2 regions of the Streptomyces sp. NPDC048483 genome follow, and region 2 is predicted to be linked to the other one. Evidence: riboswitches for the same ligand, from Rfam matches in the RefSeq annotation. Region 2 holds a riboswitch; the other holds the start of a gene.
The links. Region 2 has a riboswitch for ZMP and ZTP ahead of AB0D04_RS31130 (bifunctional 5,10-methylenetetrahydrofolate dehydrogenase/5,10-methenyltetrahydrofolate cyclohydrolase). Riboswitches for the same ligand answer to the same signal wherever they lie in the genome.
Positions count from the first base shown of each region.

Region 1 (7,037 bases), on a different contig from region 2:
GCCGAGATCGTCCGGATACCGGGCACGCTGCGCTATGCGACGGCGGCATTACGGTATGTGCAGCGTGCGGCGTTGCGCAGTCTGCCGCTGTAGCGCTTGGAGGCCGGGGCTACTGGGCGGGCGCCGGCGGCCGCGAAAGGTCCGCCTGCCGCGGCACCCCGGCCGTCTGCGGGCCGAACGGATACTCCCGCTCCAGCCGCCACACCGCGTCCGCGCCCTGCTGGTAGAGCGCGAAGCCGCCGATCGTCCAGGTGGCGGAGAAGTCCTTCAGGTCGGCGTGTGCGCGGTCCATCGCCTCCTCGGCGATGCCGTGCGCGACCGTGACATGCGGGTGGTAGGGGAAGGCCAGCTCGCGGGCGCACGGGCCGGAGGCGGCGCGGACCCGGGCCTGGAGGGCCGTGCAGCCCGCCTCGCCCTCGGCGACCTTCACAAAGACCACCGGGGAGAGCGGGCGGAAGGTGTCCGTGCCCTCCAGTCGGAGCGGAAAGGGCCGGAACGAGGCGGCGACCTCAGCCAGATGGGCGTCGATGGCGGGCAGCGCCTCGGCGCCGACCTCTGTCGGGGGCAGCAGGGTGATGTGGGTGGGGATGCCGTGCGCGGCGGGGTCGCCGAAGCTCTCGCGCTTCCTCTGCAGGAAGGTCCCGTAAGGCTCCGGGACCGCGATAGAAACGCCCAGCGTTACGGGCCCCACGGCGTTCTCCCTCCTGAAGTCCACAAGCTCTCTGACGTCCACAGCGGCAGTCCGACTGCGGCGCGCTCGCACGCACCGGCTATCAGTGTGCCGGGTGCGCGCCCGCCGCGGGGCGCGACCTCGGTCCTGTTACTTGCGGACAATGCGGCCCTCCCGGTGACGGACCGCCCGCCGCACCGCCCGCGGGACCGGCCGTGGCAGGTCCCGCGGGCGGTCCGCTCAGTGCTTGGCCGGCAGGAATCCGAGCCGGTCATAGGTGGTGGCGAGGGTCTCGGCGGCCACCGAACGGGCCTTCTCCGCACCCTTGGCCAGGACCGCGTCCAGCGTCTCGGCGTCGTCCAGATATTCCTGCGTACGGTCCCGGAACGGTGTGACGAAATCGACCATCACCTCGGCGAGGTCGGTCTTGAGGGCGCCGTACATCTTCCCCTCGTACTGCCGCTCCAGCTCCGCGACGGAGGTGCCGGTGAGGCTGGAGTAAATGGTGAGGAGGTTGGAGACGCCCGGCTTGTTCTCGGTGTCGTAGCGGATCACCGTGTCGGTGTCCGTCACCGCGCTCTTGATCTTCTTGGCGGTCGCCTTGGGCTCGTCGAGGAGGTTGATCAGGCCCTTGGGGGTGGACGCCGACTTGCTCATCTTGATCGACGGGTCCTGCAGGTCGTAGATCTTCGCCGTCTCCTTGAGGATGTACGGCGCAGGCAGGGTGAAGGTCTCGCCGTAACGGCCGTTGAAACGCTCGGCGAGGTCACGGGTGAGCTCGATGTGCTGACGCTGGTCCTCACCGACCGGCACCGCGTTGGCCTGGTACAGGAGGATGTCGGCGACCTGCAGGATCGGGTACGTGAACAGGCCGACGGTGGCGCGGTCGGCGCCCTGCTTGGCCGACTTGTCCTTGAACTGCGTCATCCGGCCCGCCTCGCCGAAGCCGGTGAGGCAGTTCATGACCCAGGCCAGCTGGGCGTGCTCGGGGACATGGCTCTGGACGAAGAGGGTGCAGCGCTCCGGGTCGAGGCCGGCCGCCAGCAGCTGGGCGACGGCCAGCCGGGTGTTGGCGCGCAGCTCGGCCGGGTCCTGCGGGACGGTGATCGCATGCAGGTCGACGACCATGTAGAAGGCGTCGTGGGACTCCTGCAGCGCCACCCACTGGCGGACTGCGCCGAGGTAGTTGCCGAGGTGGAAGGAGCCGGCGGTGGGCTGAATGCCGGAGAGCACACGCGGACGTTCGGAAGCCATGGCACCGATTGTCTCAGGTCCGGGTGTGCTCCCCGACGGATGGTCGGCCGGCCGTCATCCGGCGGCCGGCCGGTCGTCAGCCGGCCGCCGGCAGCCCCGGTGCCGGATAGGCCGCCATCAGCTCCGCGACCTCGTCCCGGACCGCCGCCAGCGCCGCCTCGTCACCTGTCCCCGCGGCCGCCACACCGCGGTCGATCCACTCGGCGACCTGCGGCATCAGGTCCGTACCCAGTCCGCGGGAGGTGAGCGACGGCGTACCGATCCGGATGCCGGACGGGTCGAAGGGCTTGCGGGGGTCGAAGGGGACGGTGTTGTAGTTGACGACGATCCCGGCGCGGTCCAGGGCCTTGGCGGCGACCTTGCCCGGGACGTCCTTGGACGTCAGGTCGATCAGCACCAGGTGGTTGTCCGTACCGCCGGAGACCAGGTCGAAGCCGCGCGCCAGCAGCGCCTCGGCGAGCGCCTTGGCGTTGGCGACGACGGCGTGCGCGTAGTCGCGGAAGGACGGGGCGGCCGCCTCGTGCAGCGCGACGGCGATGGCGGCGGTGGTGTGGTTGTGCGGGCCGCCCTGGAGGCCGGGGAAGACGGCCTTGTCGATGGCCTTGGCGTGCGAGGCGCGGGACATCAGCAGGGCGCCGCGGGGCCCGCGCAGGGTCTTGTGGGTGGTCGTGGAGATGACGTCCGCGTGCGGTACCGGGGACGGGTGCGCGCCGCCCGCGATCAGGCCGGCGATGTGCGCGATGTCGGCGACGAGTACGGCGTCGACCTCGCGGGCGACCTCGCCGAAGGCGGCGAAGTCGATGGTGCGGGGCACGGCCGTACCGCCACAGAAGATGATCTTCGGGCGTTCCTTGCGGGCGAGGTCGCGCACCTCGTCGAAGTCGATGAGGCCGCTGTCCGCGCGGACGCCGTACTGGACGCCGTTGAACCATTTCCCGGTCGCCGAGACGCCCCAGCCGTGGGTGAGGTGGCCGCCCATCGGCAGCGCCATGCCCAGCACGGTGTCGCCGGGCTCGGCGAAGGCGAGGTAGGCGGCGAGGTTGGCGGGCGAGCCGGAGTACGGCTGGACATTGGCGTGCTCGACGCCGAAGACGGCCTTGGCGCGCTCGACGGCCAGGGTCTCGACGCGGTCGATGTTCTGCTGGCCTTCGTAGTAGCGACGGCCCGCGTACCCCTCGCTGTACTTGTTCTGCAGGACGGTGCCGGTGGCCTCGAGAACGGCGGCCGATACGTAGTTCTCGCTGGGGATCAGGCGCAGGGTGTCGGCCTGGAGCCGTTCCTCGGCGCCGACGAGCGCGGCCAGTTCGGGATCGGCGGCACCGAGGTGCGGATGGGAAAGGGGAAGCGTCATGAGGTGATTCCTCCGGGGCGTGCGATCGGTGGTCCGGTCGGGTCCCGGGGTGCCCAGGCGGGGCGACACCTCGTGAAGGCCGCTGCTGCGGCCGCACACCGCTCCCTCGGGGTCGGTTCCCCGTACGCCAGTCACGGTGTGCGGAGCAAAGTCTAGCCAGCGTGACAATGGAAAGGGGCGCCGAGTGCCCTGCCGTACCGGCACCGGCACCCGCCTTACCGAAACGGAGCCTTTGGTGACGTCCACGGAAACGGCACGCGCGATAGCCGCCGCCGATGCCCACAGCGCGCACAACTACCACCCGCTGCCGGTCGTTGTGGCCAGCGCCGAGGGTGCCTGGATGACGGACGTGGAGGGGCGGCGCTATCTGGATCTGCTCGCCGGGTATTCGGCGCTGAATTTCGGCCATGGCAACCGCCGGCTGCTCCGTGCGGCCGCCGCGCAGCTGGAGCGGGTCACCCTGACCTCGCGCGCCTTCCACCACGACCGGTTCGCCGACTTCTGTACGCAGCTGGCCGAGCTGTGCGGAATGGAACTCGTCCTGCCGATGAACACCGGCGCCGAGGCGGTCGAGACGGCGCTGAAGACGGCCCGTAAGTGGGGCTACCAGGTCAAGGGCGTCCCGGACGGCCGGGCGAAGATCATCGTCGCGGACAACAACTTCCACGGCCGGACGACGACCATCGTCTCCTTCTCCACGGACGAGGAGGCCCGCGCCGGCTTCGGCCCGTACACCCCCGGCTTCGAGATCGTTCCGTACGGCGATCCGGCCGCGCTGGAGGCGGCCGTCGACGAGAACACCGTCGCCGTCCTCCTGGAGCCGATCCAGGGCGAGGCGGGCGTGCTGGTGCCGCCGCCGGGCTATCTGGCGGGCGTACGGGAGCTGACCCGTGCCCGGGACGTGCTGTTCATCGCCGACGAGATCCAGTCCGGGCTCGGCCGTACGGGGCGGACCTTCGCGTGCGAGCACGAGGGCGTGGTGCCGGACATGTATGTGCTCGGCAAGGCGCTGGGCGGAGGTGTGGTGCCGGTGTCCGCCGTGGTGTCCTCCCGCGAGGTGCTGGGCGTCTTCGCGCCGGGCGAGCACGGCTCGACCTTCGGCGGGAATCCGCTGGCGTGCGCGGTGGCGCTGGAGGTCATCGCGATCCTGCGGACCGGTGAACTCCAGGCGCGGGCAACGGAGTTGGGTGAGCATCTGCACGGCGAGCTGGCGCCGCTGGTGGGCGGCGGCGCGGTGGACGCGGTGCGCGGGCGCGGGCTGTGGGCGGGCGTGGACATCAATCCGTCGCGCGGCACCGGGCGGGAGGTCGCGGAGCGGATGATGGCGCGCGGGGTGCTGGTCAAGGACACCCACGGCGCCACGATCCGGATCGCGCCGCCGCTGACGATCAGCAAGGAGGACCTGGACTGGGGACTCGACCAGCTGCGGGGCGCGCTGGAGGCGTAGCCCCGGGCGCGGGGCGCCGGATCAGGCATCAGGCATCCGGCATCCGGCATCCGGCATCCGGCATCCGGCATCCGGCATCCGGCTCAGAGGATCACATGCGGCAGGAACCGCGCGTACTCATCCGTCACCGGCCCCGCCGACTCCCGGATCCCCAGCCCCGCCGCCTCGTCCTCGACGACCCAGGCCCCGAGCACCACCCGGTTCCCGTCGAAGTCCGGCAGCGGCGCCAACTCCTGGTAGCAGCAGGGGTCTTCGGGCCCGCGCAGCACCGGCTCCGCGCCCGGCTCGTGCAGCGTGACGCCCTCGCCCTCCCGCCCCAGCAGCGGCTTGGCCACGTACCCCTTCGTATGCGCCAGCTCGCGCGGCCCGTCCAGATACGCGGGCAGCAGATTCGGATGCCCGGGGAACAGCTCCCACAGCACCGCCAGCAGCGCCTTGTTGGACAGCAGCATCTTCCAGGCCGGCTCGATCCAGAGGGTGGAGCCGGTGCCGCCGCCGTTGTCGAGGGTGTCCTGGACATACGGGCCGAAGGCGTCGGTGGCCAGCCACTCCCACGGGTAGAGCTTGAAACAGGACCGGATGAACCGCAGCCGCTGGTCGACGAAGCGGCCCGAGAGCCGGTCCCAGCCGATGTCCTCCATGGAGATCGCGACGGTCTCCAGGCCGGCCTGCTGCGCCGTCTCCTCCAGATAGGCGACGGTCATCAGATCCTCGCCGAGCTCATCGCCCGCCGAGTGCGCAAAGTGCAGCGGCGCGCCCGGCGGCAGCAGGGCCGCCTGCCGCTTCCAGGCCGCCACCAGCCGCTCGTGCAGCGAGTTCCACTGGTCGGCGCCGGGAAAGCGCTCCTCCATCCAGAACCACTGCGGGCTCGCCGCCTCGACCAGCGAGGTCGGCGTATCGGCGTTGTACTCCAGCATTTTGGCCGGGCCGCTGCCGTCGTAGTGCAGGTCGAACCGCCCGTATACGGAGGGGAGTTCGTCCCGCCGCCGCCACGACTCGGCCACCAGCGCGGCCAGCCGCGGATCCTCGATCCCCAGGTCGCCGAACCGCTTCTCCGCCACGATGTGCGCGGCGGCCGCCAGACACATCCCGTGCAGCTCCTCGACGACGTCCTCCAGCGCCTCCACCTCGGGCAGCGAGAACGCGTAGTAGGCGCTCTCGTCCCAGTACGGGCGCAGCGAGTCGTCCGGATAGCGGGTGAGCGGGTAGATCAGCCCCTGAGCCTCGACGGTCTCCTGCCAGCCGGGGCGCGGCTCAATGGTGTGCCGTTGCATGTCTGCGACCGTGCCCGCTCAGCCGCCGATGCGGCCGTGCGAGCCGCCCGAGCCGCCCGAACCCGAGCAGCCGAAGCCGCCCCGGTCGACGGCCTGGGCCTTGCTGAACGTTCCGTTGTCGGCGAACCGGCCGCTCGTCTTGTCCGGCCCGTAGTACCACTGACCGTCCGTGGACTGCTTCTGCTTACCGAGCCCGCCGTTGCGGCCGCTCTGTCCGTACGAGCCGCTGCTGGTGCCGCCACTGCTGGTGCTGCCACTGCTCGACCCGCCACCGGAGCAGTTCTTGGCATCGACGACGCGATACCCGTTGATCGCGTCATAGCTGTTGCGGTCCACGCAGCGCTTGTCCGGCTCCGATCCGCAGGAGGTGAGAGCGGCGGCCAGCGCGCCCATCCCGCCCAGGATCACCGTGCTCGACCGCAGTCGCCGACGCGCCTTGTCCGCCATTGCGCACCTTCCCCCGTTTTTGCCGTCAACTCTCGTCGTCAACCAGACGCTTGTCCGCAGACACTGCCCGGAATCCGAATGGGGCCAGCGTAGGGGGCCGCCCCCACTCACCAGAAGCGACCCTCCCCCGGTTTCCGACTCCTCCCTGGTTTTCCGACCGTTCCTACAGACTGAGCGGGAGTGAGTCCTGATGCCAGAGCTCATGCTCAGCCGAACGCCCCGAACGGTGTGGGGCGCTCTGGTCCACCACGTTCTCGTCGTGTCCGGCGCGCACGGATCGTGTCCGTGACCCGGTGACACGTGGGCGGTTTCCCGCACGCTCTGGGGTGCCCCAGGGCGCGCCTTCCGATCGCGATGCTTGCCGCGTCGTGGCGGGTCATCGCGCGCTTGGTGCCGGTCAGGGGACGGGTCCAGTGCTGGGCGCCCCACTTGCTGGTGTAGGCGGCGTCGACGGCGACCGCCGTTGGGCAGGCGCTGAAGCGTCAACCACCCGCCGAGCCGCACCGTAGCTCGAATGGGATTCCGCCCCGTTTTACGGGGCGGAGGATGTCAAAGTCGGTTCATGGTCCTCGGGATGATCTGTGCGCCGGCTTC
Region 1 covers NZ_JBEZJZ010000011.1:9,866-16,902, reverse strand. The annotation lists gene AB0D04_RS08340 (hypothetical protein) at 1-93, shown strand, start outside; gene AB0D04_RS08335 (2'-5' RNA ligase family protein) at 110-691, opposite strand; gene trpS (tryptophan--tRNA ligase) at 911-1,924, opposite strand; gene glyA (serine hydroxymethyltransferase) at 2,001-3,275, opposite strand; ZMP/ZTP riboswitch at 3,320-3,420, opposite strand; gene rocD (ornithine--oxo-acid transaminase) at 3,511-4,722, shown strand; gene AB0D04_RS08315 (glutathionylspermidine synthase family protein) at 4,806-5,996, opposite strand; gene AB0D04_RS08310 (hypothetical protein) at 6,015-6,443, opposite strand; partial or broken gene AB0D04_RS08305 (hypothetical protein) at 6,607-6,901, opposite strand; gene AB0D04_RS08300 (hypothetical protein) at 7,006-7,037, shown strand, end outside.
Region 1: linked by a shared signal. The riboswitch ahead of glyA (serine hydroxymethyltransferase) and the one ahead of AB0D04_RS31130 (bifunctional 5,10-methylenetetrahydrofolate dehydrogenase/5,10-methenyltetrahydrofolate cyclohydrolase) in region 2 are both predicted to bind ZMP and ZTP.

Region 2 (7,037 bases):
GAACTGTGGCCCTCGGCACGCCGCACCAGCAGGCACGCCAGGATGCCCAGCACGCACACCACCGCGGACCACGCCGCCAACAGCCAGCCCGGACGGCCGGGTGGGAACAGCTCGTCCCACAGCGCGGGCCGGATGCCGGAAGCGCCGCGCCGCACCGCTTGCGCCACGTCTTCCGGCCGCAGTGACGAGGACGGAGAAAGCCCGGCCGCCAGTGGTGAGACGAGGTACCCGAGTGCGAAGCCCGCCGCGACGGTCCAACCGGCCCGGCGGCGCACCGAGTACGTTCTGCGGGAGGTGGCCAGGGCGGCGGTGGCGCAGATGCGCAGCAGGGCCGCTGTCAGCGCCGTTCCCGCCGCGGTCACCAGAACGGCCGGCAACAGGCGGCCACCGGCCTCGGATGCCGACAGCCACGGTACGGCGACCAGGCAGGCCGCAGTGGACACGCCGGCCGCGCCGGCCAGCTGGGGCAGCCACAACCGGGCCAGGAAGACCGCCCGTGGCGGGATGCCCCAGGACAGCAGCATGGTCCGGTCCGGCGGCTCGAGCAGCAGCCGCGTCTGAGAGGGCCGGGCCGCCAGGACGTTCGCGAGCACGATCACCACGACCGCCGACCAGCAGACCCCGGCCACCGTGTCGGCATTCCGGACTGCACTGCCGGGGCAATGACATGTTGTCGGCGCCTGATCCGCCCACCGGCGCCATACGTTGGTGCGCGCGAGACGGCGGGACCGATTGCGCGGCCGGCGCCTGTCGCGCACACCCCCGAAGAGCACGTCGGTCCTGGAGGCGGGCTGCTGCGGTGAATTTAGACTCGCGGGCATGGCGACGCGTGCGGTTCATCGACAAGCTCGGAAGCTCCTGGGCGAGGAGCCTCTTGCCATGGTGTGGTGCGAGGTGCACAAGGCCATCCCCAAGCCGCCCAGGCCCGTTCACCACGCTGCCGGGAAACAACGGCTCAAGCCGGGTCGCCACTGGCTGTTCTACGTCGGCGTGGTGGCGTTCTTCTTCATCTTCATCCCGATGTTCGTGCTCGACAAGGCCGGTGAGAAGTTCGACCGGTTGTGGGGAGAGAGGCCCGCACGAGGGCAGCGAGCCCCGCAGACCGACCGGCCGTCTGCCGCAAGGGGCCACGGCACTGACGACCGTGATCAGTCCGCGCGCCCGGACAACGGCGTTTTCGACGGAGACTGGGACCTGACCGCAGGCCAGTTGCTGCTGCGCTGGTACGGCTCCTCACCGAACGCCAAGCGCCTCGTCATGCTGACTCCCGACCGTATTCACGTGGCGGCCTCGCCCCGCCGCCGACTCTCCCCGACCAAGGCCCACGACTTTCAGATCGTCACCGCATTCGCCGCCGCCGAAGCCCGCGTGGTGGGCGAGCCAGGACAGCCCCGCGGATTCGCCACCTTCCGGATCTGTTTCGCCGACGGCTCATGGCTCGAACTCGGCAGGCTGGCCGAACCGGGGGACGCCGACCTCTTCCTGCAGGCCGCCGGCACGTGAGCCGGGCAACTGACGCGGCATCGCCCCCCGCCCCCGGGCCGGGGAGCACTCCGGCACCCCGACCTTCAGCGCTCGGGCATGCACCTGATCGCGCCGCGCCCCGTTCGCCAAGAGCGCGGTCGGCGCCGCACGCTCGGCACAGGGCCTGGGGCGCGGCCGCATGCGGTCGGCCGCGGCGTCAGCGCCGGCACAGGGACGGATAGTCCTCGAGGGATATGGCCGCGGAGACGGTGTGGCCCTGTTCGAGCATGGCCTGGATGGTGGCCGGGTCGTTCAGGGACGCGTTGCGTGCGTCTATTGCCTCCCGGGTTGCGGGGGCCAGGAATTCGCCGACGTGCCGGCCGCCTTCCTGGCAGGTGGTGACATACGGGCGGAGGAGCTGTTCGTAGCGGGCGAAGGCCTTGGTGTGGTCGCCGTCGGCCATAGCCAGCTCGCCCGCGAGGACATAGGCGCCGACCATCGCCGAGCCGGTGCCCATGCCGCCCAGCGTGGCGCCGTAGGCGGCGTCGCCGAGGAGGACCGTGCGGCCGGTGGACCAGTGCGGTACATCAACCCGGCTGATGGCGTCGAAGTAGAAATCGTTCGCGGCCCACAGGGTGTCGATCAGCTCGGGCGTGCGCCAGCCGCCTCCGGCGTACGCCTCGGCTATCGCCTTCTTCTGGGACTGCGGGTCGCGTCGGTCGTAGGACAGCTCGTGTTCGGAGGCGAAGACGCAGAAGGTCTCGCCGGTGTAGCCCGGTTCGCCGGTGCGCCGGGTGGTGCGCCCTACGGACGCCAGCCGGCCGGGCTCGGAGTAGCCCAGCGGCCGAGCGGCGAGGCCGGAGGCGTCGGCCGGCAGGTCCCAGCCGGCGACGTAGTAGCCGAGCCGGCTGACGAATTCCTCCTCCGGGCCGAAGGCCAACCGACGGACCGTGGAATGCAGGCCGTCCGCACCGACCACAAGGTCGAAGGTGCGCGGCGCGCCCCGTTCGAAGGTGACGTGGACGCCGTCCTCGGCCTCGGTCAGGGACGTCAGGGAGTCGCCGAAGAGGTACTCGGTGGAAGCGGAGGGGGAAGCGGCGGTGGCGGTGGCGGTGGCGGTGTACAGGCTGTGGTCGTAGAGGATGCGGGAGAGGTCCGAACGGAGGATTTCCAGCTCGCCTCCCGCGAACTCCGGTGGCATTGCGGCCAGTTGGCGGCCCCGGGAATCGATGAAGGCCATGGGGCTGCCGCCCGTGGCCCGGCGTTCGAGCTCTTCCCGCAGGCCCATGCGCTCCAGTACGAACAGGTGCGCCGCCCCGCGGAAGTCGACCGCATAGCCGCCACCGCGCAGGGCGGGGGCCACCTCGATCACGGTGGGGCGGTATCCGTAATGCGCGAGCCAGCAGGCCAGGGCCGGGCCCGCCACGCTCGCCCCCGAGATCAGCACCGTCTGCCCGCCGACCGGCCGCCCGGCCGTCGTCGTTCGCTGCGTCTGCGTCTGCGGATGCGGATGCGTCATTTCGCACTCCCCCATGTCGAGCGGTCCGTCGCGGCGGACGGTGACAGAAGAAACTGTATCCGACGGACACTTATTTGTGTACCCCGGAAACAGTTTTAGTATGCGGAGGTGGCTGAAGACGACGAGAAGACCAGCGTGTTCGGGGATCAGGCGGGCAGCGTGGAGCTGCTGTGGGGCGGGCGTGAGCGGCCCAGCCGTGGCCCCAAACCGGCGCTGAGCCTGGAGCGGATCACCCGTACGGCCATGGCCGTCGCCGACCTCGGTGGGCTCGGGGCGGTCTCCATGCAACGGGTCGCGGGCGAACTGGACTTCACCAAGATGTCCTTGTACCGGTACGTCCCGGGCAAGACGGAGCTGGTCGCGCTCATGATCGACACGGCCATGGGCGAGCCGCCGACCCTGGCCGGCGGCGCCCCGGGCGACTGGCGGAGCGCGCTGCGCACGTGGGCCGAGCAGCTCGCGGCGGCCTTCCGGCGCCACCCCTGGCTCCTGGACGCGACCACCGGCCCGCGCATCATGGGACCCAACGAGCTCGGCTGGGCCGAACGCGCCATCGGCGCGCTCGCGGACACCGGCCTCCACGGCAGCGAGCGGCTGGACGCCGTGGTCATCGTGACCGGCCATGTCCGGGCCATCACACAGGTGTCGGCGTCACTGGGGCTGGGCAGCGCGCAGGCGAAGGAGCCGGAGCAGGTGATGAGCGGGCTCCTGAACGAACTGCTCGTTGGGCGCACCGACCGGTTCCCGGCCCTCACCGCGGCCCTCGCGTCCGCCGAGGACACCAACTCCCGCGACCAGGCCCTGGAGTTCGGACTGGAGCGCATCCTGGACGGCCTGGAGACATATATCGCGCGGCGGGCGCAGGCAGAGCACCGGCCGAACGACCATCGGTGACGTCCCGCCCCGCGGCCCGTCCCGCGGCCCGTCCCGCCATGCCCGCTACCCTGGTTACCGGGCCGTGACTGGCGCTGAGGTGGAGCACCACCGGGGAGCGGCCCGACGGACCCCGTCACTGCCGTGCGCCTGGGCGACCCGCAGCCAGCGCGCAGGAGCAGCCCGTGTCCCAGGCCCGGTCCCACAACCAGCACCAGAACCGTCTCCAGAACCAGTCCCCGAACCAGCCGCACACGCCGGCGCACGGCGCCCAACTCATGGACGGGCGTGACCTTGCCCGCCGGATCGTCGACCGGAGTGCGGCCGTCGCGGCATCCCTCACGGAGCAGACCGGCGTCACACCGTGTCTGGCAACCGTGCTGGTGGGCGAGGATCCCGCGTCGGTGACCTACGTCCGGATGAAGCGTTCCCGGTGTGCGAAGGCCGGGATCCGGTCGCGGCACCTCGAACTGCCGGCCGCGACCACCACCGAAGAGCTGGTCGGCGCCCTCACGGAGCTGTCCGGGGATCCCGGGGTGCACGGGATTCTGCTGCAGCATCCGGTCGGGCCGCACATCGATGAGCGGGCCGCCTTCGAGGCCATCGCGCCGGAGAAGGACGTCGACGGGGTGACGACGCACTCGTTCGCCACGATGAGCTTCGGGCTGCCGGGCGGCTTTGCGTCCTGTACGCCCGGCGGCATCATGCGGCTGCTGGACGAGTACGGCGTCGATCCCGCGGGCAAGCGGGCGGTCGTTGTCGGCCGGAGTGCGATTCTCGGCAAGCCGGTGGGGATGATGCTGCTCGGGCGCGACGCGACGGTGACGTACTGCCATTCGCGGACCGCCGACCTGGGCTCGGTCGTACGGGAGGCCGATCTGCTGGTCGCGGCGGTCGGGCGGCCCCGGTTCATCCAGGGTGCGGACATCAAGGCGGGGGCGGTGGTGATCGATGCCGGCTACAACCCCGGGAACGTGGGGGATGTCGACTTCGCGTCCGCCAGTGCGCGCGCGAGCCTGATCACCCCGGTGCCGGGCGGCGTCGGACCGATGACCATTGCCGTGCTGCTGGAGCAGACGGCCGATGCGGCCGTCCGGCAGCTGGGCATCGAGGCCGCAGCCGGACCCGACGCCGCGGCGGCCCCCGCAGCCGTATCCCGGTAGGCCGCCCGTCCCGCCACCGCGCGGCGCCCGCTACAGCCGCACCGCCTTCCGCGGCCGGTCCTTCGCGCCCGTCAGCAGCCCGTGCAGCGCGGCGAATTCGTCGACGCACTTGGCGGTGCCGTTGACGACGCAGTCCAGCGGCTGATCGGCGACCGTCACCGGGACGCCCATTTCCTGGTGCAGTCGCCGGTCCAGGCCGCGCAGCAGGGCGCCGCCGCCGGTCAGGGCGATGCCGCGCTCGATGATGTCGCCGGAGAGTTCCGGCGGGCAGGCGTCGAGGGTGTGGTGGACGGCGCGGACGATGGCGTCGACGGGTTCGGTGAGGGCGTCGCGGATTTCCTCCTCGGTGACTTCCTGGATGCGGGGCAGGCCGCTGATGTGGTCGCGGCCGCGGACGGTGAAGGAGGTGCGGCGTTCGGGCGCGCCGTCCCTCTGGGGCCCGATCGGGGTCGGGGCGGCCGAGCCGATGGCGATCTTGATGTCCTCGGCGGTGCGTTCGCCGATGGTCAGGGCGTGCTTCTTCTTGATGTGGGCGGCGATGGCGGCGTCGAGGGCGTCGCCGGCAACGCGTACGGACCGGGCGGTGACCAGGCCGCCCATGGAGACGACGGCGACCTCGGTGGTGCCGCCGCCGATGTCCACCACCATGCAGCCGACGGGTTCTTCGACGGGGAGGCCGGCGCCGATCGCGGCGGCCATCGGCTCCTCGATGAGGTGGACCTCGCGGGCGCCGGCGCCGCGGGCGGAGTCGATGACCGCGCGGCACTCGACGCCGGTGATGCCGGAGGGGACACAGATGACCACGCGCGGCCGGGCGAACCGGCGGCTGGGCAGGGCCTTCTTCATCAGGGCGCGCAGCATCTGCTCGGCGGCTTCGAAGTCGGCGATGACGCCTTCCCGCAGGGGGCGCATCGCGGTGATCCCGGAGGGGGTGCGGCCGATGGTCCGCTTCGCCTCCGAGCCGACGGCGATGACCTCGCCGGCGGCGTTGACGGCAACGACGGACGGCTCGTTCAGCACCACGCCCTTGCCGCGGGCGTAGACCAGGGTGTTGGCGGTGCCGAGGTCGATGCCGATGTCGTACATACCGCCCGACTTACCGGGGGACTTGGCGACGGATCTCTCGGCAGGCCTTTCCGCGGAGCCTTCGGCGGACTTGCCGGACGACACTCTCGATGTGGTGCTGGACGCCATGGGGAGACCGGGTGCTCTCTCGACTGGGTGACGATCTTCGGGCATTGCGGCGCAGACGGAACCAATAGCTCACCAAAGGCAAAGGCGCCTATTGGCATCGATTGGCGTTCATTGCGGACACCCAACAAGACTACTGGGCGGGCGGAATGGTTCCTTCCACGCCCCTCGCCGATGTTTTGTCCGAGTCCGGGCGTGCCGCCCGGTTGCGGCCGCCCCGCCTCCTGGACAGCGCCTCGGCGAGATCGTCGAGGGCGTCCAGGAGCAGATCCGCGGCGCGCAGTGCGACGCCCTGGCTCTCGGATTCGGCGTCCCACCGCTCCCATACGGCGCGCAGCGCACAAAAGTCCAGCCGGTCACGGTCCCGTACGGCACGGGCGGCGCGCTCCAGAGAGGGGCGGAGTTCGGCGGCGAAGGCAGCGGCGCCGGGGGACGGTTCGGCGTCCTTGTCGGGGAGATGGGCCTCCATGATCATCGTGACCCGGGCCATGGTGGCGAGGGCGGAACCGGCGGCGGTGGCCGAGGTACGGGAGAGGCCGCGGTGACGTACGGGTTCCTTTTCGGCGCGGGCCTCGCTCTCCTCCCAGGCGACGCGGGCCGCGCGGGCATCCAGAAGGGCCTCGCGGACGTGCCGGGGACGGCGTTCGGCGGGCCGGGCGAAACGGTCCAGCACGGCCAGCGCGTAACGGCCGTTGGCCGCCAGCCAATCGGCGAGGCGGTCGCGCAGCTTGGGTGTTTCCCAGGCGGGGAACAGCGCGTACGAGAGCATCGCGAGGAGCCCGCCGAGGAGGGTGAGCACGATGCGTTCCTGGACGGTCTGTTCCCAG
Region 2 covers NZ_JBEZJZ010000082.1:15,458-22,494, forward strand. The annotation lists gene AB0D04_RS31110 (hypothetical protein) at 1-629, opposite strand, end outside; gene AB0D04_RS31115 (hypothetical protein) at 820-1,503, shown strand; gene AB0D04_RS31120 (FAD-dependent monooxygenase) at 1,682-2,911, opposite strand; gene AB0D04_RS31125 (TetR/AcrR family transcriptional regulator C-terminal domain-containing protein) at 3,092-3,877, shown strand; ZMP/ZTP riboswitch at 3,932-4,019, shown strand; gene AB0D04_RS31130 (bifunctional 5,10-methylenetetrahydrofolate dehydrogenase/5,10-methenyltetrahydrofolate cyclohydrolase) at 4,135-5,019, shown strand; gene AB0D04_RS31135 (rod shape-determining protein) at 5,050-6,105, opposite strand; gene AB0D04_RS31140 (FUSC family protein) at 6,344-7,037, opposite strand, start outside.